DNA from 2 places in the Lysinibacillus sp. NPDC056185 genome. Region 1 is predicted to be linked to the other one. Evidence: riboswitches for the same ligand, from Rfam matches in the RefSeq annotation. Region 1 holds a riboswitch; the other holds the start of a gene.
What was found. A riboswitch is a leader RNA that binds a small molecule or an ion and turns the genes downstream of it on or off. The one in region 1 is predicted to bind FMN.
Positions count from the first base shown of each region.

Region 2: it holds a riboswitch for FMN, as region 1 does, so the genes downstream of both, ribE (riboflavin synthase) here and ACMZ42_RS12810 (ECF transporter S component) in region 1, are expected to answer to the same signal.

Region 1 is NZ_JBLLLQ010000011.1:20,350-35,464, forward strand. It holds gene ACMZ42_RS12740 (segregation/condensation protein A) at 1-399, shown strand, start outside; gene scpB (SMC-Scp complex subunit ScpB) at 371-964, shown strand; gene ACMZ42_RS12750 (D-alanyl-D-alanine carboxypeptidase family protein) at 1,056-2,126, shown strand; gene ACMZ42_RS12755 (hypothetical protein) at 2,299-2,886, shown strand; gene ACMZ42_RS12760 (hypothetical protein) at 3,064-3,144, shown strand; gene ACMZ42_RS12765 (hypothetical protein) at 3,346-3,795, shown strand; gene ACMZ42_RS12770 (pseudouridine synthase) at 4,085-4,816, shown strand; gene resA (thiol-disulfide oxidoreductase ResA) at 5,167-5,700, shown strand; gene ACMZ42_RS12780 (cytochrome c biogenesis protein ResB) at 5,714-7,378, shown strand; gene ccsB (c-type cytochrome biogenesis protein CcsB) at 7,375-8,562, shown strand; gene ACMZ42_RS12790 (response regulator transcription factor) at 8,720-9,436, shown strand; gene ACMZ42_RS12795 (ATP-binding protein) at 9,429-11,204, shown strand; gene sigX (RNA polymerase sigma factor SigX) at 11,288-11,821, shown strand; gene ACMZ42_RS12805 (RNA polymerase subunit sigma) at 11,818-13,125, shown strand; FMN riboswitch at 13,420-13,618, shown strand; gene ACMZ42_RS12810 (ECF transporter S component) at 13,842-14,429, shown strand; gene ACMZ42_RS12815 (sodium-dependent transporter) at 14,594-15,115, shown strand, end outside.
Region 2 is NZ_JBLLLQ010000001.1:341,687-356,801, forward strand. It holds gene ACMZ42_RS01705 (C45 family autoproteolytic acyltransferase/hydolase) at 1-107, opposite strand, end outside; gene ACMZ42_RS01710 (hypothetical protein) at 114-416, opposite strand; gene ACMZ42_RS01715 (spore germination protein) at 540-2,000, opposite strand; gene ribE (6,7-dimethyl-8-ribityllumazine synthase) at 2,171-2,638, opposite strand; partial or broken gene ribB (3,4-dihydroxy-2-butanone-4-phosphate synthase) at 3,000-3,590, opposite strand; gene ribE (riboflavin synthase) at 3,803-4,438, opposite strand; FMN riboswitch at 4,580-4,705, opposite strand; FMN riboswitch at 4,831-4,956, opposite strand; partial or broken gene ACMZ42_RS01735 (short chain dehydrogenase) at 5,185-5,346, opposite strand; gene ACMZ42_RS01740 (SDR family NAD(P)-dependent oxidoreductase) at 5,359-5,490, opposite strand; gene ACMZ42_RS01745 (YibE/F family protein) at 5,877-6,995, shown strand; gene ACMZ42_RS01750 (YibE/F family protein) at 6,995-7,774, shown strand; gene ACMZ42_RS01755 (HAD hydrolase-like protein) at 8,093-8,710, shown strand; gene ACMZ42_RS01760 (VanW family protein) at 9,118-10,110, opposite strand; gene ACMZ42_RS01765 (hypothetical protein) at 10,291-10,914, opposite strand; gene pgeF (peptidoglycan editing factor PgeF) at 11,084-11,848, shown strand; gene ACMZ42_RS01775 (hypothetical protein) at 12,001-12,225, shown strand; gene ACMZ42_RS01780 (amino acid permease) at 12,252-13,616, opposite strand; gene ACMZ42_RS01785 (hypothetical protein) at 13,807-13,950, shown strand; gene ACMZ42_RS01790 (hypothetical protein) at 14,020-14,229, opposite strand; gene ACMZ42_RS01795 (NCS1 family transporter) at 14,379-15,115, opposite strand, start outside.

The sequences.
Region 1 (15,115 bases):
CCTCCAGCTGATTTATCAGAGTTAGCATCAGATGAGCAAATGGCGTTATTTGATTTGAACGTCAACATCTATGACATGCTTGGAGCCTTTCAAAAACTGATGCGTCGAAAAAAATTAAAGAAACCGCTAAAAACAACTGTAGCGAGACAAGAACGCTCAGTGAAAGATCAAATGCGTTCAGTTGTCGATTCATTACGAAATACAGGTGGACGTGCATCATTTTCCGAGCTTTTTCCCTATGAAGATAAGCCAACGCTTATTCTGACGTTTTTATCTATTCTTGAACTGATGAAACGTCAGGTCGTCATCGTAGAGCAAGACGGTAACTTTGAAGAATTAACAGTTACATTACAGAAGGAGGAATGGGATGATGAGGAAAACAATGATGCTGCAGAGTAGAATAGAAGCCTTATTATTTGTTGTTGGAGACGACGGCTTAACCATTAAACAATTGTCACAACTTTTAGGCGAACCGGAAGAGTTAGTTGTACAAACAATGGAAGTATTGAAAACAACATATGAAGAAGATTTAGCAAGAGGCGTTACTATAAAAGAAATGGCTGGAGTTTATCAGCTTATAACAAAATCTGATTTAGCAGATACCATTCAAAGATTAGTAGAAAATCCAACCGCTCAATCATTATCGCAAGCCTCACTTGAGGTATTGGCTATTGTGGCATACAAACAACCAATTACACGTGTAACAATTGAAGATTTACGTGGTGTGAAATGTGAAAGACCAATTCAAACGCTCGTTTCTAGAGGGTTGATTAAGGAAGTTGGTCGCTCGGAAGGGACAGGACGTGCAATCTTATATGGTACTACAAAAGAATTCTTAAACTACTTTGGATTAAATAGTATGGATGAAATGCCGCCTTTACCTGAAGAAGAGTTAGTTGAACAAGAGCAAGAAACAGATCTATTTATGACGAAATTCCAAGAAACTTTTAATGGAGTAAAGTAAATGAGCAAGGCATAATTGATTGGTATAATACTTAGCTTGAAACATAAATATAATCTATATTTTCCTATTACTTTTAATAAGGAGTGGCTCGTTGCTTCGGTTAGTACGTTTAATATTGTTCATGATAGTCGTGGTAATGTTAATGCTTCCAGAAACCAGTTTAGCACGGGGGGGTAGCGGATATGCTGTTTTAGATGGTGATACGGGCCGTGTTTTATTTGAATCAAATAGTGATGCACGGTTACCAATTGCTAGCTTAACAAAAATTTGGACAGCACTTGTTGCTATTGAAAATAGCAATCTTCAAGATGAAGTAGTTATTTCACCGAGGGCTGCAACGGCTGAGGGCTCGTCAATTTACTTGCAAGCAGGTGAAAAGGTTACGGTAGAAACACTGTTATATGGTTTGATGCTTCGCTCAGGAAATGACGCAGCAACAGCTTTAGCAGAGCATGCTGGTGGATCGGTAGAAGGGTTTGTCAAGTTAATGAATGAGCGGGCTGTTGTTGCTGGGCTCACAAATACAGTATTTATGAACCCGTCCGGTTTGCATCATGATGAGCACTTATCGTCAGCGAGAGATACTGCTGAAATGTTAAGGATTGCTCTCCAAAATAAAACTTTCAAGAAGATTGCCTCCACAGTTCTATATCGTGCCAATACTGAAAACGGGATGTTATGGGAAAATAAGCACCGTTTATTACGAGAAGGATCAGGGGTTGCCATCGAAATAGGGGATGAGACACAACAACCTGTTAATGCATTAAAATCAGCTAAAGGTTCAGCATTTGCCGGAAAAACAGGCTTTACAAAAGTAGCTGGTCGGACCCTTGCAACCGCCTTCCAAAAGGACGGGCAAACATGTATTGTCGTCACTTTGAATGAATCCGATGACTGGAATGTACATCGAGGTTTAGCCAATAAGGTTTGGCAAGATTACAGCCTTGAAACAGTGGTGAAAAAAGGTAAATATAAAGTCAATAAAAACCTCTCCATTCGTTTAGAGGAACCAATTCTTTTACAGTTAAATAAAGAAGAAAAAGAAAGTGTAAGGCAAGTTTTGCATGTCTCTAGAAAACGTAAGGAAGGTGTACTGTCCATCTTTCTAGGTGAAGAGCGTATCTATGCAGTGCCAGTAAAAGTTGAATCAGTGGATCGTTAAAAACGATTCGCTGTTTTTTTATGGCCCGCATTCAGATAAAGTTTGGGGCGACGCCAGTACCATTCGTGAATGAATTTAGAATTATTTAACAAACGATGAGTAATTTGGTAAAATTAATTAGAATAGTATTTAATTAGATTTTTGGAATATTAATAGAGGGGAGAAATTATTTATGACCACTGAATCAAGCAAGAAGCAATATCAAATAGGGGTAATAATAATTTTATTCTTGTCAAGCTTTATCGCTCCTTTTATTTTTTTATATCCTATTCAAGAATTGTTTTATCGACCAAAGGAATATTACTTTTTTGATCCTTTTTTTACAGCCTATATTGTATTAATGGTAGTATTATTCATGTTAGCATTCATGTTATTAATCAATTTTTTAGTGACTCCTAAAACAAAAAAAAGGAAGAAAATTCAACGAGGAATCGTGGGGTCATCGTTTGTAATTGCTAGTGCATTGATATTTTTATGTATTAATAACTATCAATATATTGATACAAAAGGAATTCATATGAATCAATTTTTTAGTTTGCAAGAAGATTATACAAGCTGGGAAGATATTGTAAAGGTTGAACAGACTATTGTGGAGAAAAATGGTGTCAGTTCACCGGAAAAATTGATTTTCACATTACAAGATGGTTCAATAATTGAACAATCTTTAACCGAAAAGTTATCAAGCGCGAAGCAATTTATTAATAAAGAATTAAGTAACTATGGACTTAAAATCGAAAATAAATATAGTGGAAATGAGTAGTAATGAAAGGCTGCCGAAAATGGTGGCTTTTTTTGTTTTATAAGAAATTAAGAGCGCTCGCTATTTGATTAAAATTAATAAGAGGATTTGATTAAAATTGGATCATCACCAAAAGATGGGGATGACATTTGCTACGTAGATAAAGCTTGAAAGGTAGATGTCGATAAAATTCAGAAGTTGGTAGATAAAATTCAAAAGTTGGTGGATAAAATTCAGAAGTTGGTAGATAAAACTCAAAAGTTGGTAGATAAAACTTAAAAGTTAGGTGATAAAACGTAAAAGTGTTCCGATAAAATTCAAAAGTTGGAAGCCATTTTGTTAAAACGTATTCCACGTATATAAATTGATCTTCGTTCCGGTTGGTTGACTCCTTGGGGATTAACGTCGCAGATGAGACACTGCCGCAAAGCGGGGAGAGGAGCGAAGACTAAAATAGTCACGTCTTGTGACAACGCCTTCGTGACCAACCTGCTGCTGCTGTCGCATCGCTTTCGCGCAATAAAACCTGCTGCTGCTGTCGCATCGCTTTCGCGCAATAAAACCTGCTGCTGCTGTCGCATCGCTTTCGCGCAAAAAAACATCCTGCTGCTGTCGCTTCGCTTCCGCGCAAAAAAACATCCTGCTGCTGTCGCTTCGCTTTCGCGCAATAAAACCTGCTGCTGCTGTCGCTTCGCTTTCGCGCAAAAAAACATCCTGCTGCTGTCGCTTCGCTTTCGCGCAAAAAAACATCCTGCTGCTGCTGTCGCATCGCTTTCGCGCAAAAAAACATCCTGCTGCTGCCGCTTCGCTTCCGCGCAAAAAAACATGCTGCTGTCGCATCGCTTTCGCGCAATAAAACCTGCTGCTGCTGTCGCTTCGCTTTCGCGCAAAAAAACATCCTGCTGCTGCCGCTTCGCTTTCGCGCAATAAAATATCTGTTGCCCCGACGCCCCAAAGAAAGCGCCAAGTCGGAACAGAAATTAACCCCACACTATGGTGATAATCCTTAATATTTAAGTGCAAATTATCCAGAAACTAGTTGATAAAAACTATTTCAAATCATTTAATTATTTATGCATAATTAGTTTTTCTTTAATAATGTATAAAAGTATGACATAATTTTCACAGATTAGCGGGAAAAATAACCTTATTCATAATGTGCGAATGAGGTTTAATGCTTGGTGTCAAACCAAGGTGAAAGAAAATTAGAGGTGAAAGAATGGAAAGATTACAAAAGGTCATTGCGTATGCGGGTGTGGCGTCTAGACGTAAGGCAGAACAATTGATTGTAGAAGGTAAAGTTAAAGTGAACGGAGTCGTAGTGCGTGAGTTAGGTACGAAAGTTTCCAACTCAGATACGATTGAAGTAGAAGGCGTGAAGCTTGAGAAAGAGGATAAGGTTTATTATTTACTATACAAACCACGTGGAACGATTTCAGCTGTAACAGACGACAAAGGACGCAAAACTGTCACAGATTTGTTTAAGCATATCCCGCAACGAATTTTCCCAGTTGGCCGTCTCGACTATGATACATCTGGTTTATTGCTATTGACAAATGATGGTGAATTTTCTTATATGCTGACGCATCCAAAGTTTAAAATCGATAAAACATATATTGCCCGTGTTAAAGGTGTTCCAACGATTGAAGGCTTAAAAAAGCTGCAACGAGGAATTAAGTTAGAAGATGGCAAAACAGCTCCTGCAATGGTTAGTATGACTTCATTTGATGAAAAAGCAGGTAAGGCAATCTGTGAAATTACGATCCACGAAGGGCGAAATCGTCAAGTGCGTCGCATGTTCGAGGCGATTGGTACTCCAGTAGTTAAACTAAAACGTGAACGCTTTGCCTTTTTAGATTTATTCGGACTAACTCCAGGGGAATATCGTGAATTAACAAAGCATGAAGTGAAGCAATTGCGTGTGTTAGCGGAGACAGGAAAAATCGGATAAATAAGCATTTTCTATGAGAAAGTGATACTTCTATGTGTAATAGCAATGTATTCACTTTCTTATTAGTGAAATCGTTCATAAATCATTCATAATTATTAGCTAAGCGTTTCTGTTTCATTTTGCTATAATAGGTGAGAATAGCTAACCTAGATTAGTTGCATCTTGATGAAATCGTTTCCACGGTTTGCAAGGTGGTGTTTGACGCACAAGTTCATGATGAATGTAAAATTTGACAAACATGTCAATGCTGTAAATTAGACAGTGTAATCTATACATATGAATGTTTGTATGAAAAGCTTAGCGTCAGTTGTAGTTACTTTAAGCCGTAAATTGATAGGGGGTTTATTAACTTGGAGAAAAAGAAAAAACGTCTCGTCATTCGTACCATTATTTTGGCAGTCTTAGTCTTAGCAATTGGTTACACGGTATACGGAACAGCAACAAAGGATAAAGTAGAGTTAATAGCAGTGGGCTCTAAAGCACCAGACTTCACGTTAGTAGATTTAAACGGTGAGAAACATAAGCTGTCTGATTATAAAGGGCAGGGAGTGTTTTTGAACTTCTGGGGAACTTTTTGTCCGCCGTGTGAGAGGGAAATGCCTGCAATAAACCGTCAGTATCAAGCCTTTAAAGATCAGGGTGTACAAACATTGTCGGTCAATATTGCGGAAACAAATTTTGAAGTACAGAATTTTGTCGATAGACACAAATTAACGTTCCCAGTAGTTATTGACAAAACGAAAAGCGTTAGTATTACCTACAATGTAGGTAATTTACCTGCAACTCTCCTTATTGATCCAGATGGTAAAGTAGTCAAAATTATTACTGGTGAAATAGCGGAGGGAAAAATTGCTTCGTACATGGAATTAGTGAAGCCAAAATAAGGAGTAAATGACTATGGAAAACATTATTTGTGCTTGTGGTCATAGTAACCCATATGGCACGAAGCTTTGTGAGAAATGTGGTCGTCCTTTAACTGAGGAAGGTAAACAAACAAAAGTTGTTGATATGCGCTATGACGGAATGGCGATTCGCTCAAAAACGTATAACGCAACAATCGTTGATAAAATTTGGAATTTCTTCTCGAATGTAAAAGTCGGGATTGCTCTTATTATTATAACGTTAGTCGCAGCGTCAATTGGAACAATACTACCGCAAGAGATGTATGTTAATGCCCCTGAACCTAGTAAAGCGGAGTATTATGAGAAAGTGTATGGTTGGTTGGGCAAATTCTATAATAATTTAGGACTTTCTAATTTGTATAGCACTTGGTGGTTCCAAATTTTAGTGGGTATGCTTGCGATATCTATTATTGTTGCGAGTTTAGACCGTGGTTTACCATTACACAAGTCTCTAAAAAATCAACGCGTTAAACGTCATGAAAGTTTCATGAAGCGTCAACGTATCGTTGCGGAAGGACAAGTGCCAAACCCTGATGAAACGCTAGATAAAGTTGAGCAAAAAATGACTGAATTAAAATATCGTGTTCGTCGTGATGGAAGCGCATTGCTAGCAGAGCGCGGCCGTTTTGCTCGATATGGCCCATACATAAATCATGTCGGTCTCATTATCTTTTTAGCAGGTGTTATGTTGCGCCTAGTACCTGGTTTTTATGTGGATGAGACGATTTGGATCCGTGAAGGTGAGACACGAGCTATACCAGGTATGGACGGCTATTTTATTAAAAATAATAAATTTATTTTGGAAACCCATGACGATAAACCTCAGGATGAGCAATCTAACCAAGGTGTCAATGCTATGGCGAAGAACTATCAAACAGACATCACATTATACAAACAACCTGACGGAGCTCTTCCTGGAGATACAGATAATCTTAAAAAATTGAGAGATTACTCTATTCGTGTCAATCATCCGTTAAAAGAAAACAGTTTTGCACTGTATCAAATGAATTATCGCCTCGACGAATTGAGACAGATGAATTTTAATTTAGTGAATAAAGCAACAGAAGAAGATTCACTAGGTCAAATTGAAATTGATTTAACGAATCCTAAAAAAGAATATGATTTAGGAAATGGTTCCTCAGTAAAGATTCTTGTGTATACACCAGATTTTTCTGGTTTTAAAGATGGTGAACCACAAACAAAAACATCAATACCAAATAACCCAGCATTTATATTTAAAATGATAACACCAGAAACTCCAAAAGGTGAAGTAAGCTTTGTAGAAATCAGGAAGCCGCCATTTGAACCACTTGGTGAAAACAAATATAGAATGAAATTCGTAGGAGCAGAGACGCGTAATTCATCAAACTTTACAATTCGTAAGGATAGTACGATACCATTGTTATTTGTCGGCGGTATTATTTTCATGATTGGTGTAGTAATTGGCTCGTATTGGAACCACCGACGTTTATGGTTACAGGTGGAGCCTGATGGTCGAGTGTTGATGGCTGCCCATGTGAATAAAAATATGTTCAGTATGAAAAAGGATTTAGATACAGTCACTACATTTGCTGGTCTACCACCATATGAAGATCAGTTAGATAAGTCAGAAGATGTCAAGAAATCCACAAAGAAAAAGGAAGGTGACAACACCTTATGAGTTTGATTGACATAAGTAGAAACCTATTATTTGTAGCTTTCATAGCCTACCTAGTTGCAACTTTATTATTTGGTGGTTCGATAAAGCAATCGAATGCTACAGGCAAAAATACCGAAAAATGGGGTAAAGTGGCGATCACTGTCACAATTATAGGTCTACTTTCGCAGCTTGGTTATTTTGTCACTCGTTGGATTTATGCAGGGCATGCACCTGTTAGTAATATGTTTGAATTTACGACTGCGTTTGGGATGTTCATTGTTGGGGCATTCGTTTTGATTTATTTTATTTATCGCGTGACGGCTCTGGGCTTAGTAGCATTACCTGTGGCGTTATTAATAATTGCCTATGCAGCAATGTTCCCGAAAGAGGTAACTCCTTTAATGCCGTCTTTACAAAGTTACTGGTTAACAATTCATGTTATTACAGCTGCTTTGGGGCAATCACTTTTAGCAATTAGTGCGGTAGCAGGACTAATTTATTTATTAAAAGTAGTTAATTTAAAGAAACCTTCTAAACAACGTTTCTGGTTAGAAGCGGTAATGTTCTTCCTTGTAGTAGTCGTTGGTTTCGTAATTGCTACATCCGTTTTTAGTTTAATGGGTTACGATTCAACATATACTTATGTTGATAAAGAGGGTAATGGACGTCAAATTGAATACAAAATGCCGCCACTATTTGGTATGAATGAATATAAGGCGGTTGAAGAACATGGCATGTCTCCGTTAGTAGAAATGCCTCCGCTCATTAATGCGAAGAAATTAACATCAGTTGTGTGGTCATTATTAGTAGGGTCTGTTTTATATTTATTGATTCGATTAATTGCACGACGTAGAATTAGTGCGATTTTCCAACCTTTTGTCAAACGGGTAAATTTACAATTAGTTGATGAAATTGGTTATCGTTCAGTAATAATCGGCTTCCCAGTATTTACGTTAGGTGCTTTAATCTTTGCAATGATTTGGGCACAACTTTCGTGGAGTCGTTTCTGGGGATGGGATCCGAAGGAAGTATGGGCACTTATTACATGGTTATTCTATGCAGCATTCCTACACTTACGTTTATCGAAAGGCTGGGAAGGTGAAAAATCTGCATGGTTAGCATTAATTGGTTTTGGAATTATCTTATTCAACTTAATTGCTGTTAACTTGATTCTTGCAGGTTTACACTCATACGCATCAGCATAGACTAAGTTGATTTTGAGCATATATGATATTTTTACGTCGCTAGTATTGGAAAGAAGAGCCTTCTTGCTGTGGCAAGAAGGCTTTCTTTTCTTTTCAATAAGTGCTGTACCATGTACAATAGAAGGTAGAGAAAGATTAGAAGAGAGGGATCGTGAAAGTGTCAGAAAATATTTCAGTATTAGTAGTAGATGACGAGGATCGTATTCGACGCTTATTAAAAATGTATTTAGAGCGAGAAGGATACCTTGTTGACGAGGCAGAAAATGGTGAACAAGCGATCGAAAAATCTTTGGAAAAAGAGTATCACTGTATTTTATTAGATATTATGATGCCTGAAAAAGACGGGCTTGAAGTTTGTGCGGAAATCCGTGAACGTGCAGCAACACCAATTATTTTATTAACTGCAAAAGGCGAGGAAGCGAATCGCGTACAAGGCTTTGAGCTTGGAGCAGATGATTATATTGTAAAACCATTTAGTCCTCGTGAGGTTGTGTTACGTGTGAAGGCTATATTACGCCGTTCACAAGCATTCTCACCTTCGACAAATGCTTCTTCTTCAAAAGATTTAGTTGTGTTCCAACATTTAATGATTGATCATGATGCGCACCGTGTAACAGCAGAGGGTATTGAAGTAAATTTAACGCCTAAAGAGTATGAATTGCTTTATTTCCTAGCTAAATCACCAGACAAAGTATTTGACCGTGAACAATTACTAAAAGAAGTTTGGCATTATGATTTCTTTGGCGACTTACGTACAGTTGACACACATGTAAAACGTTTACGCGAGAAGCTCAACCGTGTATCTGAAAACGCTGCAAAAATGATTGTTACTGTATGGGGCGTTGGTTACAAATTTGAGGTTGTCAATGAATAGAATATGGAACAGTGTTGTCGGGAAGCTATGGGTAACCATATTGCTTCTCGTTTCATTTGTATTGTTTGTTTTCACGGTTTTAATGCTTGAATTTCTTCAGAATTACCATATGCAACAAGCAGAAAGCTCCTTGCGTCAAACTGCAGCAACAGTTGCCAGTATAGTAGATGATAATGAAACAGCAGAATCGACTTCGGAATTATTAAAAGATATTTTACCTGAAAGTACAAATGCACTTATTGCTATTAACCATGATAGAATTTCTTTCGCTATGCAGGAAGGTGTCAATAAAAAAGAAATACAGGATATGATTTTAGCCAATAAATCGTTCCAAGAAGTTTTTCAATCAGATAAACCGATTATTAAGGAAATGATGATGCCGTCTTCTGCAGACAAAGAAAAGTTGGAATCGTATGTTGTGCTTGGTTTCCCGCTAAATGTGGAAAATGCTGTACACGGGGCTGTCTTTATTTATCAAAGTCCGGATGCGCTGCATAAAACATCGAAAGAGACGACGAAAATTGTCTTTTTATCTGCTTTCATTGCCTTTGTGCTGACGACATTTTTTGCGTTCTTCCTTTCATCACGTATTACGTCACCATTACGTAAAATGCGTGAGCTGGCGTTTGAAATTTCTAAAGGGAATTTTGAAGCGAAGATGCCGACTACACAAAATGATGAAATTGGCCAGCTTGCAGTTGCCTTCAATCAAATGGGCCGTCAATTGAAACACAATCTAGAAGTGATCAATCAAGAAAATGAACAGCTTTCCAATATATTAACATCGATGACAGACGCAGTTATTACGTTTAATCGTGATCGTACAATATTATTAAGTAATCCGCCAGCGGACCGTTTAATGCAAACGTGGTTTGTTAATAAGGGATCACAAAGTGCGAAGCCAATTCCGCCAGAGCTTTATCATATGCTCGATCATGTACTGATGTTTGAGGATAAGCTTGAAGAAGAAATTGAGATGGATGGAAGTTACTATACGTTTACGATTAGCCCTCTTTATAGTGAGGAATCGATACGTGGAGCGGTTGCGGTTATTCGTGATATGACAGAGCAGCATCGTTTAGAAAAACTGCGTTCAGACTTTATTGCCAATGTGTCTCATGAGCTACGAACGCCAATTTCGATGCTCCAAGGCTATTCAGAGGCTCTAATGGATGATGATTTTATTCAAGATCAAGAAGAACGTAATGAAATTACAAAAATTATTTATGATGAATCGAAACGTATGGGACGTCTCGTAACAGATTTATTAGACCTTGCGCGTATGGAATCGGGGCATATGACGCTTTACAAAGATGAGCTCCCGATTAATTCAACATTTGAACGTATTACTCAAAAATTTGCACAGGTTGCAAAAGAGAAACATGTTCGTCTAATATTTGACAGTGAATTTAATGACGAAGCTTCGATTAGTATAGATGAGGATCGAATTGAACAGGTTTTAACAAATTTAGTTGATAATGCTCTTCGTCATACTGATGAAGGATCTGTAACAGTGAAGGTTGAGCAGGAACCAACCTTTGCCAAGGTTTCTGTTCAGGATACAGGGCATGGTATTCCGCAAGAGGACTTACCATATGTCTTTGAACGTTTCTATAAAGCAGATAAGGCACGTACACGTTCTAAAGGCGGAACTGGCCTAGGTTTAGCTATTGCTAGAAATATTGTCAAGGCACATTCAGGCAATATTATGGTAGATAGTGTGCTGAAAGAAGGGACTACCTTCACGTTTTATTTACCTTTTGATTAATACTATTAAATAGTGGTATTAATTGGATGTAACTTCTGTGGACATTTAGACGACAAATATAAATAGAACGGGGGTGGAGTGCTTTGAATGACTCCGTGTTCCATCGGTTATACGATGCATATCATCAAGACGTGTTCCAGTTTCTTATTTATTTAGTAAAAAACCGTACACTTGCTGAGGATTTAGCGCATGAGGTTTATGTTCGTGTATTGCGCTCATATGATCAGTTCGCAGGAAATAGTAGTGAAAAGACTTGGCTTTTTGCTATTGCTAAAAATGTCGCTATTGATCATTTTAGAAAGCAGGCTGTACGTCAAAAACATTCACTTGATTTTTTTGATTGGGAAACGGAACAGCTACATTCAACCACACCATCACCGGAGGACGTATTGCAGGCCAGTGATGAATTTATGCAGGTGCAAGTAGCACTCGAACACTGTACAGGTGACCAAAAAATGGTCATTATTATGCGCTACTTTCAAGACTTATCGATTGCAGAAACTGCACAAATACTAGATTGGACAGAAGCGAAGGTAAAAACCACTCAGCATCGTGCCATTAAATTTTTACGGCAACAGCTACAACAGGTTAGAGAACAGGAGGCGAAACGGCAATGACACATAACCAATTTGATGATGATCAACTTGAGCATCTATTAAATAATGCCCCTAAGCTTTCTGACCGCCGTTCAAAAGAAGAAATATTAAATCGATTATTGACAGATGCTCGCTTGCAGGATAATGTCGATCTTCAAGAAGCTATACAACAACCAATAGATGATGAAATAACATCGCAAGAGCAACAACACAGTATTCCTACGCAACAAGAAAGTACCGAGACTGCAACAACAAAGAAGAAAGTTCGTAAATGGCCAATCTTTATGAGTGTTGCAGCAGTTTTCGCTTTAACAGTAATTACAGGCTCTATGTTCATGAATCATAATGATGCAAAATTAGACCAGGCTAATGCTCCTGAAACCTCTCAATATTCAACATCGCAGGATAGTCGAGCGGCGAAAAGCTTTGTCAACCAGGATAAGATTATGGAATCCAACAACATAGTAGCAAAACATTCAAGGATTATGTCTCTACGATCATCTGTTTATGAGGAAGATTTAACAGAAGCAGTAGTGTTTCATATTGGTTTGGCAAATCGTGATAAGAAAAGCGTACCGATGACGTATATCATTCCAAATGAACGAGTTGCCACTGATTTTCCGAAGAAAAAGCCTACAACATTACAAATGTATGAAAAGTATGCGCCGCAAATTGATGAGAAAGCAAATGGTTTTACTAACTATCATCCATATAAAGGAGAATTGAAGGAGAAGGGCGATAAACTAGTTCATGTATTGCCGGAGAAAAATGATTATGATGTTGCTTCAGCAGATACTAATGAATATTTAGAGACTTTACAGGATACATTCTCAGATTCAGAGTATAAAGATATTGAGTTTGAAAATCCTGATGGTACAGCCTACAAATTTTCCAAGGAAGAAGAGCCAAGTAATCCTAAGGCATTAACAAGCTCAAATCATTTTAATTATTATTTATATAAAGATGAAAATGGAGCTGAATATTTATCACCCGATTCTCGTAAGACTTTTCCCACTGTAACAGAAGCGCTTACCGATATGCGAAATAAAAATGATGATGTATACGTTTCAGTTGTACCAGAAAATATAGCATACACTGTAAAAGAAGTAGCAGAAGGCGTTATTGTTACATTTGATGAGTCGCTTGATTTAACGACCATGGATACTGTTCGTGCAACTCAACTGATAGAAGCTATGATGCTCACTGCTGCAAGCTTTGATCAACAAATACGTTTAGACAATGTTGTACAGGAAACCTGGGAAGGATTTGATTTAAAAAAATTCTTGCCAAAGCCTGTAGGAGCCAATAAACGATATATGCCATAAACAGCCTAACAACAAATAGACGAACAGAACATAAATAAATTTTTGGAGCATTCTCGCCACTATATGTGCGTGAATGCTCTTGTCATTTAACTTAGCAATTATTTTCAGTAGCGAAAGCGAAGCGTCACCTACGAAGTCTCTCGCCTCTATAGGTGATGAGATGAATAAGGATTTAAGCTACTTTTCACGAGTATTTATTAAAGCATACAAGTTTAATCGGATTTTTTTAAAGCAAAGCTATTTACTTTTCTCTAATAATTCATTATAGTAAGGCTATGAAATAAAAAAATAATGATTCATCTTCGGGGCAGGGTGAAAATCCCGACCGGCGGTAATAGAGTTGTAAATCGCTAATGTTTCCTTTAAGACATATTAGCTCGCATGATTTACTAAAGGCTCTTCAGCCCGCGACCTGTGCAAATAATTTTTTTGCATGGCTGACTTGGTGCAATTCCAAGGCCGACAGTTAAAGTCTGGATGGGAGAAGATGGAGGTACGATCGTCATTCATTGTTATGAATTTAGCTATGTACGAGCGTTTTTTCGATGTGGTTTCACACAGCGTATGCTCAGAAAATAGTTAATTAATGGCGTTTTTTAATCATGCCTATTCTCCCTTATGCTCTTTTGCATAAGGGTTTTTTTCATGATAATAATTGATTAGGTCGTAACCTTTCTTCTTGCGAGATTGAATCAGCAAAGAGGAGAGAGTTTTCTATGAAGAAAAATGTTAAACTTCAATCGTATATTACGATTGGTATGCTGAGCAGTATTTCGTTTTTATTAATGCTTTTTAATTTCCCGATTCCGCCATTTCCGATGTTTTTGGAAGTGGACTTCAGTGATATGCCAGCATTACTAGCAGCAATCACTATGGGACCTGTAGCGGGTATTTTAGTAGAATTATTTAAAAATGTGTTGGACTGGGTTTTCTCAGGCACGCCAACGGGAGTACCGGTAGGACATATCGCGAACTTTGCAACAGGTATTTTATTTATTTTACCAGTGAGCTTTGTTTTTAATCGCTCCAAAACAGTTAAAGGCCTTATCGGAGGTTTAGCTGCTGGAACAATTGTAATGGCAGTAGGAATGAGCATCCTTAACTATGCAGTATTTTTACCTATGTACACTTACTTTTTAGGTATGGAGCCTGTTGTAGGTGATTCACTATATAAAATGATCGTAGCTGGTATCTTGCCATTTAACATTGTGAAGGGTATTTTAATTACTATCATCATGGCATTACTATTCACAACAATGCGTAAATGGATTGATCATCAGCGTTCCATGTATTTAACAAAATAATTAGGATGAGACCTCGAGCTGTTAAGCGTTCGAGGTTTTTTATGTAGAATGGTTGAGGTGTTGGATAATATTACGCAAAAGTAACATATAGAATTAATCTAGTCGACTGTATTATTTTATTGTAGAATAAGGAAGAGTTGAGTAAGTTAGAGGAGTTTGAAGAGATGAGTGAAAAAAAGAGTCAGTGGTCTAGTAAACTAGGCTTTATTTTAGCATCGGCTGGAGCTGCAATCGGACTGGGGGCAATTTGGAAGCTTCCATATGTTACTGGACAAAGTGGCGGGGGAGCATTTTTCCTGATTTTTGTGCTATTTACATTGTTGATTGGTTTACCGATGTTATTATCAGAATATATTTTAGGTCGTGGTACACAGTCTGAGGCTGTGACTGCCTATAAAAAAATTGCACCTACGAAAACAGGTTGGGCTTGGGTTGGTCGTATGGGAGTGCTCGGCTGTTTTCTATTATTAAGTTTTTATAGTGTTGTAGGAGGTTGGATTTTTATATATAGTGGCCTTGGTGTGACTGGGGCTGTTATTGATCCTTCCGTTGATCCTAGTGAACTATTTGCAAAGATTGTAGGAACACCTTGGATTACATTGCTAGGTTTAGGGCTGTTTACGCTAGTAAATGTATTAGTCATTTCACTTGGCGTGCAAAATGGTATAGAAAAGGCCAATAAGTGG
Region 2 (15,115 bases), on a different contig from region 1:
CTACCGATAATTTGTTGGCTAAATCCAACACTTGCATATCCATTCATTGGATTAGAAAATACAAGTCTTGCATCATACAATGTTGGACTAAAATCATAGTTTCTAATATAATTTCAATCTAGCACAAAAGATGTACAGCCCATTTCAGGAAAGGTAATATTATAGCCACTATATATATCAATGACAGAATCCAGCGTTTGAGCTAATCCAACGGCCAATCCTTCCATTTCTTGCAAAAGACTAGGGGAATGAAATTGTAGTAGTTGTTTTGCCATTTGGACATTTATAAAATTCAGAGATTCATTCTGTATTGGATGAGAAGTTGACAGTAGTTCTTTACTTTGCTGAAGCCCAATTTGATAGTAACTGCCCCTTACATTTATAACTTTTACGATTAATTCTTCATAAGATCTCATTACTTTTCTCTCCTTACCTACTGTAATTGGTTTTCTATATTCATCTTAAAGCTTCAAGTAAATATAAGGTCAAGAAATAAAAAGATCAGGCCTATAAAAGCCTGATCTCTACATTCTAAATATTTATTTTTTCCTACTCGATGTCTTTGTCTCATCCTGTACATTTAAGAATTTGGGTCGCGTACGATAACCTGCAGGAGATAAGCGAACTAAAGATCTTTTAATGTCCGTCCAATCTAAATCTGCGCCCATACTTAAGTACGGAACACCTAATACTCGTAAGTTTGCGGTATAAAGAAGTATGAAAAACACCGAAATGAAGAATCCAAATAATCCTAAAAAGGCAGATGCTAAAATGATGATTACCCTGAGAATGCTCATCGCTGTTACGATGGACTGATTGACAAGTGTATAGGCTGCAATACTTGAAGTAGCTATAACTACAATCATGGAAGCGCTCGTAACACCCGATTTAATAGCTGCATCTCCAATAATTAATCCCCCGACAACACTTATTGAACCACTGATAACATTGGGTAGATGAATATTTGCTTCTCGAAATAATTCGAACATAAAAAGCATCATTAATATTTCAAGAGTAGTTGGAAATGGGAGTCCCATTCTTGATTCAACGACAGTTGCCAATAGGATGAATGGCAGTTGTTCTTGATGGTGGGTCGTTAATGCAAGCCAAAAACCTGGTAAAAGTATACTTATTAAGATAGCTATTATTCGTAGTATACGCTCCATAGAACTTACAATAATCGGATACTCATTATCCTCACCGGATTTAAAAAGTAACATTGAATTAGCCGGGGTAATGATGGCATATGATACTCCATCAACTATAATGATAATGCGTCCTCTACTTAAAGCTTGTACAGCAAAATCAGGGCGTCCAGTATAATCGTGTCTAGGTAGAATTTTTGCACTTTGCTCAATTCTCTCCATCAATAAATCCCCACTAAATACAACATCCGTATCAATTCGTTGCAGCTGTAGTTTTATTTGCTCAAGCATTTTTTGATTGACGATATCTTCAAAATAAAGTACAGCTACAGTTGTTTTGGATCGTTTACCAAGTTCATATGTCTCAACACTTAATGAATTAGTAGGAATCCGTTTTCGTAATAAAGCAATATTGATAAAAACATCCTCAATAAAATCATCTCTCGGACCTTTGACAACTAATTCAAGGGTTGTTTCTTTAGGCTCTCGATTCGGTTTTTTAGCGATATAGCTTGAATATAACAAATTCATATCTTCAAAATAAAGTAAAACATGTCCTTTATAAACTCTTGTAATAGCTTCATCTTTACTTGTTATTTTCTGAAGATGGGGAACGTGTAAATTGTTTTGTATATGTTCTTCTAACATTTCCTCTGTTGTTGCAGTAAATAATGATTGAACTCGTTGCACAATAACGGTCTGCAGTAACCGCTCATCAACCATCGCTTCACATTTTATCAAATGTACTTTATGTTGCTGAAAGGAATACTCTTGGAATATCACATCAGCAGAGCGTTGAAATAGTGACTTCAAAGATTTCAAATTTAATTCTTGTTCCATTGAAGAAATATCCATCAACTCCTACTGAGCCAGCCCCTAATTAGTACATTTATGAGTAATAACATAAATACACTTACGGATATTTTCCCCATTGTCTAAAAAAATATTCAAGAAAACTTTAATGTTTATAATACTTTTTCAGAATAATTCATCTGCGAAATTTTCATACTATTATTAGGAAAAATTTATCCAATCATCTTCTTTAAATTTGCCATTTCAATAGCGGACATTGCTGCATCATAGCCTTTATTTCCTGATTTAGTCCCTGCACGCTCAATCGCTTGTTCAATATTTTCTGTAGTTACAATGCCAAAAATAACAGGTACATTTGTAGTTAGTGACACATTTGCAATTCCTTTTGCTGATTCATTACATACATAATCATAATGTGTTGTTGAGCCACGGATTACTGTACCTAATCCAATAATTGCATCATATTTCTTTGTTTCAGCTAACTGTTTCGCGATGAATGGCACTTCAAATGCACCAGGAACCCATGCTACATCGATAGAATTCTCATCCACACCATGACGCTTTAAACCATCTAATGCACCGTCTAATAATTTGCTTGTAATAAATTCGTTGAAACGACCAACTACTACTGCTATTTTTAAATCCGTACCAATTAATTGTGCTTCAAATGTTTTAACCATTTTGAATCTCTCCTCTATTATTTAGTCTAATCATCATAACGTGGGGTTGATTTCCGTTCCGACTGGGCGCTTTGTTATTGCTGTCGCTACGCTTTCGCGCAGAGCAGAGCTTCCTGAGGGCGTCCGATGAGCCCCTTCGCTTGCGCTCCAGGGTCTCGGGCCAACACGATGTTGATCACGAGTTATCACAGGACGTGATGGTTTTAGCCTTCGTTCCTCTATCCGCTAATCCTCAAGGAGTCGCCCAGTCTCCACTCCAATCAACTTATATACATAAAGTACGTTTTAACAAATGTCATTCCAAACTTTTGTTGATGATCCTTTATATTGTCTGTGTGTTTTCTTCCATTATTTGTTTAAGACGATAAGTGGCCAATGCTTCAATTGAAATCATTTTTAAATCATGTTGCGCTGCATATTTAACAAGGTCATTAAAGCGTAGCATTTTGCCATTGTCCCCCATAATTTCACAAATAATGCCCGCAGGAATACTATGACATAGCTTGGCCAAATCAATTGTAGCTTCCGTATGTCCTCTACGCTCTAATACACCATTGTCCTTTGCAATTAACGGGAATACATGGCCCGGTCTACGAAAATCCGCAGCTTTTGCCTGTGGTTTTAGCATTTTTTGTATAGTCATTGCCCGTTCAAAGGCGCTAATTCCAGTTGTTGTGTCTACATGATCTATACTAACGGTAAATGCCGTTTGATGATTATCAGTATTAATACTAACCATTGGCTTTAATGCTAATTTTTGTGCAAGCTCCTGTGAAATCGGCGTACAAATAAGACCTCTTCCATAGGTCGCCATAAAGTTAATCGTTTCTGGGGTCATAAATTCCGCAAGTGCGAGTAAGTCCCCTTCGTTTTCTCGGTCCTCATCATCTACTACGATAATCATCTTCCCTTGTTTTAAATCCTCTATTGCTTCTTCAATTGAATGTAGCAATATCGCCACCTCCAGTTCTTAAAGTGTTATTAGATCAATTATGCCTCGGCATAATTGCGTCCGGATTGCTTAGGCCTGCAAGCATGACGTTGGTCACTCAGCCGTTTCCACAGACCGTGGCGTTCTTAGACTAAGTTCCTCTATTTCAGCGGATGTTTTTTGTACCGAAAGCGTAGCGACAGGTACAGATGTTTTGGCTTCGCTGAAAGAAGTTAAAACCCGTTTTTTGCTAAGAAGTCTCTTGAAATGGTTGGTTCCTGTCCATACTTAAGTTGATGCAAAATGTATTTTCCAACTAAATCGGTTTCTATATTGACGAGATCACCAATTTTTTTCATACCTAAAATTGTTTCCTTGTATGTGTGAGGTATCAGTGATACTGTGACACCGTTTTTCTCGACCTGAAAGAGTGTTAGACTCGTTCCGTCAATTGTGATGGAGCCCTTTGGAATACAGTAGCTCGTTAACTCCTTCGATAGTTCAATATCAATATAGACTGCATTTGCTAATGGCCGCTTGCGCACTATTTTCCCTACCCCGTCAACATGTCCGGATACAAAATGACCACCGAAACGTCCATTAGCTGACATAGCGCGTTCTAAATTTACCGGATCTCCAACTGCGAGCTGCTGTAAATTTGTTGCGCTCACTGTTTCAGGCATTACATCCATCGTTAGCTCTTGTCCATTAAAATATATCACTGTTAAACAAACACCATTGACCGCTATACTGTCCCCTAGCTTTACATCCTCTACCATTTTCTTTGAAATAACGGTGATTTTCATACTTTGTCGATCGCTTTGCATGGTTTTTACGGTGCCAATATCCTCAACAATTCCTGTAAACATTTTTCACCTGCTTTCATTCATTTAATAATTTCCGCTCAAACAAAAAACCCCTTAGAATAAAGGGGTTTGGGAGTTCATATACATAAGACGTCAACAAATAAACCTCATGGATATAATATTTTTTCCATAGGCTGTCATCTCATCGTTCTTCTCCCATCCAGACTGTCACTGTCGGTTTTGGATTTGCACCAAATCAGCTTGCGCTCACGGACTTTGAATTTCTTCATCACCGCCGATTGGGAATTTCACCCTACCCCGAAGAACTACTGCTATTCAATTTTTTAGCCAAATAAAACAAAAACTACTTCCCAACTATAAAATGGGAAGTAGTTAAAATAAAAGCATACTCAAATACACCTTATAAACTCAAGCGAATTTAAAAAGCTCACACTTTTACCCTTCTCCCATCCAGACTATAACTGTCGGTTTTGGATTTGCACCAAATCAGCTTGCGCTCACGGACTTTGAATTTCTTCATCACCGCCGATTGGGAATTTCACCCTACCCTGAAGGATATTTTTATTTAGCTAGTTCTTACGATAACACTAATTTATTTTATTATCCAGATAATTCTTTATAAATTTTTTCTATAATTCATTTCACATTCGCAAGTTTGCCTATCGTTGCGTTTGTAAATTGCTACAAAAACAATAAATTTATACAGTCAAACTACCATCAACAGAGACAACAGCACCAGCCATGAAGCTTGCTTTATCTGATGCTAAGAATAGGACCGCTTCTGCAACTTATTCTGGTTCACCATGGCGTCCCATACATACACGTGACATTTCTTCTGGTACGTACCCTGTTTTTTCAAGTGTTTCACCAACACTTTGAAATAATGGTGTAACGATGCCGCCTGGACACACAGCATTAATACGAATACCTTTATTTGCATACTCGATCGTGGCGCCTTTCGTTTAACCGATTACCGCATGTTTACTTGCGCAATATACAGCGATACTGTGTTCTGGACGAATACCTGCCGATGAAGCAGTATTAAAAATCGATCCTTTACCCTGCTTTTCCATTACTGGAATAGCACATTTCATGCCAAACCATTCCTCTTTTGATTAAATACTGCCTAACCTGGCCAGTATCAATTCAACTATCGCGTCCTGAATAATGGCGATTTCTCCTATATTTTTTCGCTTCCTTCACATGCTATGTTGTACCATCCCATTTGTCATAAGCAAAAAATTAATAAACACTTACATAATGAATAACAATAATTTAATTATGCTAAAACTAACTAAGTAAGCTAAAATCTACTATATAATTAAGGAACCTCTATTCAATTAGCACGTTACTTTATAATGGCATTTTTTAAATCTGCTTGACATTAAAAAATTAGTGATATTGTGAGTCATTTTCGTGCCATTTTAACAATGAACGCATAAGTACAATCAGATTCCTTTCTCACATTGGAGGCTTTTTATTGCAAAACATCTTGAAAAAAAAATCTAAATTTATATTTTATACCTTTATCGCAATTTGCTTTATCGCTTCTGTTTTTTTCGTTTATCACAACGAAGCATTTTATGATCGTCCAATTGCGGAAGTTATAAAAACGGAATTAAAAGAATCAAACCCTGTAACAGATATGTATGAAAATGAAGATCATTTATATACTCAGCAAATTACAGCTGTATTAAAAAATGGTGAAAAAAAAGGTAAGCTTATTCATTTTACAAATGAGTATTCAGCATCTGGGGCTTTTGATCAAGAGTACCATGTTGGGAATAAATTATTTGTTTCCATTAAAGTAAATACAGACAAAAATGGAGATTTAACTGGGGCTATTTTAGACGTGAAACGTGATCAGTTTGTCTTGATAGTGGCGTGGATTTTTATTTTTGCTTTGCTAATTGTCGGTAAAAGACAAGGATTATTTTCAATCATCAGTTTAATTGTAAATTCGCTTGTATTATCATACGCTTTGGATTTATATATAAATTCTAATATAAATTTGATATTTATTAGCGGGGTATGTGTTCTTTTATTTACGGTCATTTCTTTAATTCTCATTAACGGCTTGAATGAAAAAACATATGCAGCGATAGTGGCAACACTTATAGGAACATTTATTTCTATATTGATTAGTGCTTTAGTTTTGTGGATTACATCCGAGAATGGGCTTCGATATGAAGAAATGCAATTTTTAACGCGACCATATCGAGTGATTTTTATGGCTGGCTTATTTATTGGAGCACTAGGAGCTGTAATGGATGTCTCCATCACAATGGCTTCTTCAATGTTCGCTTTATTTGAGCAAAACGAAGAAATATCTGACCAAGCACTGAAAACCTCAGGGATGGACATCGGGAAAGACATTATGGGAACGATTACAAGTATTTTGTTTTTTGTTTATATTTGTGGCTCAATCCCTATGTTGATTTTATATTTGAAAAACTCTTATCCATTAGGGCAAACACTTTCCATGAATCTTTCATTAGAATTAGCTAGGGCCCTAGCAGGTGGAATAGGTGTTGTCTTAACGATTCCGATCAGTTTATACACTTCTATTTTTTTCATTAATCGAAAGAGGGCAAAATAATGAATGTATTAGTATGGTTAACTGCCATTTTATTCATATTGATGATTGTTATTGGTGGAAAAAAAGGAGTACGATCTTTTCTATCTTTATTTTTAAACTTTGGAGTACTCTTTATCACTATCTTTTTAATGACCAGTCAGAAAAATAGTCCAATTATATTAACGCTCATTGCCTGTACCATCATTAGCTGGATTAGCTTATTTTTTATTAATGAAATGAGTAGTAAAACGGTAACTGCATTCATTTCTACAATGATTACGATTGTAATTTTATTACTATTCATTGTTTTTGTAACGGAGAATTCAATGATCCGAGGATTCGGGGAAGAATCCGCTGAAGAAATTAGCATATTTTCTCTTTATATTGGCGTCAATTTTGTGCAAATTGGAGCTTCCGTTATTATTATGAGTACGATTGGAGCAATTTTGGATGTTGCCATTTCCATTGCTACTTCCATGCATGAGATTCTTCATCATAATCCGTTAATTAGCAGAAAAAAATTATTTACATCAGGTTTAAGCATTGGAAGGGACATTTTAGGTACAGATACAAATACATTATTTTTCGCTTTCTTTGGTGGATATTTAAGCTTGCTCATTTGGTTCAAAGATTTATCTTATTCAATTGGTGAAATCATTAATTCTAAAGTATTTGCCACTGAACTTATTATGATATTTTGCGCAGGTATTGGAATCGCACTTATCATTCCTATCACTTCCTCGGTAAATGCATATTATTTAACAAAAAAACGAGATACAACATCACAAGATGCTTCATAATAGTCGTACCTGTCATCCAGCTCAATACTAACGGATGACAGGTACTTTTTTTGTCCATTCAACTACATAAAAACTGTATAGATAATTTCATTATTGATTTCGACACATTTTTCGGTACAATTTTTACCAAAGAAGATGCCATAAGCCCCTTTACCCTGAAAAAATATTTACCCATTCGAAAAAAAATTATTCATCTGGGGTCATTTATAATATGCTGTTACATATTCTGTATAATCATGTCATTATTTTAAAATAGGCAGTAACATTTTCAAGAAAAAGACGTCTTTACAATTAGATGATTAAAGGAGAAAGTTTGTCATGAAATATATTATCTTTGATTTTGATGGAACACTGGCTGATTCAACAGCAGTGTTTACATCAGCTTGGAATACGATTGCGCAAAAGTATAAATTTAAAGGAATAGAGTTAAAGGAAATCGAATCATTAAAAAAACTATCTATAGCGGAACGAAGTAAATTATTCGACTTCCCTATGTATAAATTGCCCATGATTTTACCACAGTTTTATCGCCTGTATCGCCAGTCATTAAATGATGTTCACCTTTATGATGGTATTAAAGAAGTCCTTACGGAAATTGATCAAAGAGGCTATAAAATCCTTATTATTTCCTCCAATTCACAGGAGAACATTTTAGAATTTCTAAAAATGAACGGTATTCATTGTGTGTCAAATGTTCTTTCTTCAAACCGTATTTTTGGAAAGGATAAAGTGATAAAAAGTTTTTTAAAGGACTCAGGCATTACACCTTCAGAAGTTATATACATTGGTGATGAACAAAGAGATATTGTAGCCTGCAAAAAAGTGGGCGTGCCTATTATTTGGGTTAGTTGGGGATATGACGCTATTGAAGTTGTACAACAAGAGGATCCCGAGTACAAAGTAGCTACACCACAAGAAATTTTAAATATCATATAAGCTAAGAGGATCATAGCAATTTTTTAATTGCTGTGATCCTCTTCTTGTTGAAAAAATTATTGTGGGAATGATTTAGGGTGTTCAGATATACCACTGTCGCTCCGCTTTCGCATATAAAAAACATTGCTGCAGCTTCATTTTATTAGAGGAACAGATTGAAGATACATATTAAGCGAAGTGGTTGATTGGAGTGGAGACTGGGCGACTCCTTGGGGATTAGCAATAGAGGAACGAAGGCTAATACCATCACATCCTGTGATAACGCCTTCGTGACTAACATCCTGCTGTTGCCCTAAGCGGCTCATCGGACGCCCCCAGGAAGCTTTGCTCTGTAGCGAAAGCGAAGCGACAGCAACCAAGCGCCCAGTCGGAACGGAAATCAACTCCTCGTTTTGTAAAGAGCAATACTATTGCTTTTTCAAGATTTCTACATATTTTTCCGCTGTTCTTAACTCAACTGTAAGAGAATTTTTACTATAGCTAGCTTTAATTAAAAAAGGTACGTTAGTTGTATTTTGGAATCTGAAATCTAAGCCACCATAGGAAACTGTAGCGTCTCTTCCTTTTGGAACGTACCCGACATCTAAAGAATGGTGATGACGTTCAACAAATTTTACTGGTATTTGATCAACCGCATTAAATAAGGTTGAGGACGTTTGACAGATACCTCCCCCAATGCCCATCACAACCTTTTTGTTGATGATTTCTGGTGCAGGCTGATAACCATTTACTTCGTCCCTAGGTCCAACGACTGTATTAAAGGAGAAAGAATCTCCACTTCCAACGATAACATTATTAATTGCCTTCGCAGAAAGTTCAATATTTTTATTTCTTCCTACATCATGCGTATTGAAGTAAGTTGTATAGGATGCCACAACCACGTCTTCTAAATATGGAATATCTTCAAAATTATAGCCGCTTTCTGTAACAGATAGAGGCATCTCCACTGTACCACCAGTTGCTGATGCTTCTAATATTCTCTCTACTAATTCACTTTCTTTTAAAACAGTTAAAGGACTACCTTTAATTACTTTTCCTTGATCGTCCAGCTTATCAAGTATCATACGCTTATCATAGCCGGTTGTATTTTCATTCCCTCTCGCTAAACCTTTTGCTAATTGCTCAATTTGTTTTGTATACGATAGTCTATCACGTTCATAGTCCATTTCTTGCGGTGAAATGGTTTGTACGATGGCTTGTGTAGAAGGATCTACAATTTCAACAACGACTGGCTCTGCTTGTTGTTGTTCAAAGGTAACAGGCTTTTTTACATCATCAGCTTTATGCTCTGACTCTTGAACTTGTTGTTCTTGTTTTTTTTCATCCGCAGATTTCCCCTGACAGCCAATTAGCCCAATCGTACAAATAATACATAGTGTGGTTATCCACTTCTTTTTCAAATAAAACACCTTCCCTATCTTCATACTACAGAGACATCTTATTCGTGTATTGCTGATAGTGTGTTTCATTTCATTATTTTTATTTGTTTATAAAATGAAAACACTCTACAAAGTTGAGTGACATTGTAGAGTGCTATTTTTTATAGATGCAGGGCACGGTACATCCCTTTATCAATTTTTTCATTTTGCATATTTCACTTTAAACCTAAAGATCAATACTATATAAATCCAATCATAAATAAAAATTGCAAGCGAAATGATAGTAATCAATGGTGTTCTAAAATACAAATAGAAGCAAACTGCTGCTAACACAGTTCCAATCATTTTACAAATGGCTATGCCCATTGATTGTCCACTTAAGTTCCCTCTTTGAATGAATAAGGCGATAAAAAGCCCTGACATCATCAGATTTTGGAAAAACGCGGCATATATGCCTGCCGTATCTTTGAATTCATGCATCATCGCTAAAATCGTGAGAAAGCTTACTACGAGTGTTATGAAAAAAGATGTATAAAATACCTTTCTCGGAATAATTTTTTTATACTCCTTATAACCATAAAGTAAAAATTGCATCAAAATGAAGATATCCAAAAGAAACCACAGGAAAGTAAGGATCCTTTGCAAGTCATTTAGCGGATACATAAATGAAAAAATAAATTCCCATGAAATATTGGCACAAATTGCGGCCATGGGCATCCCATATCTCTTATCCTTTATTCCTTGTTTGATGATTAATATATATGTAATAATCCAAAATAGCCACATGCCGAATTGGGAAATCAGTATGAATTTTTCTTGAGTCAAATCTACAAACTCCTTCCCTCTAATTATCATTCTTCGATTACTATATGTGAAGAAATCAATTCTTTATGTCAAAAGAATTGTAGAAAATACTCAAGGCCTCTTAAAAATCTTAAGAGTAAGCGCCTATACATTCATTAAGCAATCATATATAGTAAGACGAGGTGATGATATGAAAAATAAAATTTATTTTGATAACGACCAATTTATCGCAGGCACTACCTTAAAGGATGACATCGAGCTAGAACAAAACAATATGGCACTACATACATGTGTGAATGAAGCTGATGTGCTAGAAAACCGAGAAAAATTGGCAACTACATTGCATTGTAACTTGAATAATTTTATTTGCACTCAACAAACACATAGTGCCAATTTCCATAAAGTCACGATTTCTGATAAAGGACGCGGTGCAGAGCAAATGGACACTGCCATTAGTAATACCGATGCACTTTATACATTAGAGCCAAATTTACTTTTATGTAGTTTTACAGCAGATTGCGTACCTGTCATTTTTTATAATGAAGTTAATGGTCTTATTGGCGTAGTACATTCAGGCTGGCAAGGCACAGTTAAGGAAGTCACACCAAGGCTTCTCGAACATTTGATAGAGCATGAACAATGTAATCCACAAGATTTTCACGTACAAATCGGTATGGCACTTAGTCAGGAGAAATTTGAGGTGGATACAGATGTCTATGAAAAATTTCACAACCTAGGCTATGCTGAGGATTTTATGTATTACAATGCACAAACAAATAAATATCATATCGATAATCAACAAACTGTGAAAAAGCAATGTGAGCTTGCAGGTATCCCTTCTAAGCAGATTTCGATTGATTCAACGTGCACATTCCTTAGCCCAGATGGTTTTTCTTACCGTCAAGATAAACAGGCTGGCAGACATTTAAGCTTTATTATGCGAAAAGAACAGTAGTTTAAAGGGACAATCCAATTATTAATGGAGTGTCCCTTTTGTAGTATTGAAAACCAAAATAGTTAAGAAAAGTCGTTTCATTTTATCACAATAAATTAGAGTGATATGCCTGAGGATACATGCTAAGTGGTTGATTGGAGTGAAGGCTGGCAGTGGATTTTTTCTGTGCGAGAGCGAAGCGTCAACAACAAAAGCAGCTCATCAGACACCCCAAGGAAGCTCTGCTCTGCGCGAAAGCGAAGCGGCAGCAACAAATGTTTTATCTGTGCGAAAGCGAAGCGGCAGCAACAAAACGCTCAGTCAGAACGGAAATCACCCCTCGTTTTGCAAAAATGACAATATCTTTATCACAAAAGCAAAAAGGATGTATCTCATAAATGAAATACACCCTTTCAACATTTCATTATTTATTAACTGGTCGTTCTTTTCCAATTCTAAAAACATAATAGCTAATGATAACAAGAGCTAAGAAAATAATTCCCACAATAAGAGAAACTCTAGTATCATCATTAAACCACATACCAATTAGCACCATTACTAAAAAGGCAATTGTTATATAGTTTGTAAATGGTGCAAAGGGCATTTTGAACGGGTGCTTTGACAGTTTTTCACCTTTTATTTTTCTAAATCGTATTTGACTTATTAAAATAACAAACCAAGGAATCATCCCCGGTAATACACTTGCACTGTATACATATACAAATAAATTTTTTGGCGCTATGTAGCTTAGAACAACACCGATGACCAAACCAACTAACACGCCTACTGTGCCGAAAATAGGAACACCATTACTAGAAAGCTTTGCAAAAAATTTAGGTGCCTGTCCATTCATGGCAAGCGTATACAGCATACGTCCCGCACTATAAATGCCACTATTACAGCCTGACATTGCTGCTGTAATGACAACAAAATTAATAATTCCTGCCGCAGCGGTAATTCCAACCTTTGCAAAAGTTGCAACAAATGGGCTACCAATCGTACCTAATTCATCCCACGGATAAACTGTTACGATGACAAAGATTGCACCGATATAAAATATTAAAATACGCCAAATAATACTTTGAATCGCATTCGTAATCGTTTTTTGAGGATTTTTCGCTTCTCCTGCCGTAATCCCAATAAGCTCAACGCCTTGATAGGCTGCAACTACTAATGATAACGCAAAGAAGAAGCCTGTCCAGCCACCTGTAAAGAAGCCTCCATGATTCCATAGGTTCGATAATCCGATTGCCACACCTTCGTTACCAATACCAAAGAAAATAAGACCAAAGCCCGCAACAATCATTAAAACAATCGTCACAATTTTAATCATGGCAAACCAAAACTCAAATTCTCCAAACGTTTTAACAGAAATGAAGTTGGCAACGCCTAAAATCACCATTGCAATTAAACCTGGAATCCATGCTGGTAAATCAGGATACCAGTACTGCATATATGTTCCTACTGCTATAATCTCTGACATCCCAACAATGATCCACTGAAACCAGTTACTCCATGCCGTTAAATAACCGGCTAATGGGTGTATATATTTATAGCCAAACGTTGCAAAGGAACCTGTACTTGGCTCCATATAAAGCATTTCTCCCATTGCTCGCATAATGAAAAAAATAAAAATACCTGCTATAGCATATGCAAGGAGCACGGAAGGCCCTGTCCATTGAATGGCACTAGCAGAACCCATAAACAGGCCCACGCCAATAGTTCCACCAAGAGCAATCATTTGGATATGGCGAGCATCTAATCCCCTTTTTAATTCTTTATTTGCCACTAAATAACGCCTCTTTCTAAAGTTCTTTCTACGATGAATTATCTTATAATAATAATAAATTCCGTTAAAAAACACAATTGTATTTTTAGGAAAAACACAATTATAGCAATACAACAAGGATTCTGAGCATTGTGTTCTATCCGTCACTTTGGATGTTCTATCCACTGTTTCGGGGGTTCTATCCACGACTTTGAATGTTCTATCCACGATTTCGGCGGTTCTATCCACGACTTTGAATGTTCTATCCATCACTTTGGCTGTTATTACAATTGGATTAGCTGTTGTAGCAACAATTTTATCTTGCTTTTGCCGTAAACGGATCAACTTAGAGTAAAAGCCTATTTTATTACGTAAAAAAACTCTATTCCATCATGTAACAATGAATGGAATAGAGTCTACTTTATTACTGTAATAACGTCTGTTCTTGGAGCTTTGCAGAGAAATATTTGCGTGCATCCGCTGTTAGAATTTGCAGCAGAACAACCTCTTCTTGACGCGCAAATTCTACAAACATTCCACTTAGATTTTCATAAACATATTTGATTTTAAAGCCACTATCTAAATAATGATCCACTTTTTTTATTTCTTCTGTGCTTTGTTGATGTTCTGACATGCTATCACTCCACCTTTCCGTTATCAACCTCTTAAAAATACGTTTGGTGTTTAATTCATCCCGCTTTAACGGCCGTAATTTGTCTTTGCCGAAAGCGAAGCGTCAGGTACAAAATCAGTGGGTGATGAAGAGGAACCCCACGTTTCACTTTATTCAGCACCTTTTATATCTAACACCGGATCTGGTTGTTCAACGACACCATCCTCATTTGGAACAACGGTTGGAGCAGGCGCTTGTTGCTGTCCAAATAGTTCATCCAAATTGTGACCAGCTGTAATCCCTAAATATTTTGCATCACTTGGATCTTTTAGCTCAGCTTGAGGGTATTTTTTGAACCACCAATACTTCGCTAATACATAATATACAAGTGCCCCTCCAAAGAACCCTACTAATGAAGAATAAGTGGAGAATATATTTGCCACTGCACCACCGATAACCCAAGCGATTAAACCAGCTATGTTAAAGCCCTTCAAATATTTAAACTGACCCTCTAAGTCATAAAGTGCTTTTACATGCACGCGACGTTTACGGATTAAATAATAATCGGCAAATAGAATACCAACGATTGCTGTTAAAATTCCCCCGATAATTAAAAGTGCATTGACTAACACATCAAATAAACTCCATGGTTGTGCTAGAATACCAATGATTCCTGCAATAACAACCCCCACCCAAAACGGCACTTTTGGCCCACCGATATTCGAGAAGATCGTTGCAGCTGGGATAACATTTGCAGAGGTGTTAGTCGACCATTGTGCTAATACAATCATTAACAGTAATATTCCTAAAATAAAGCCACTTGCGCTTTGCTGTAGTGCATTGATTGGATCAGCAGAAGCAACAGCCATATAGCACACGGCACCAATTGTTACTATGAAAGTATTTG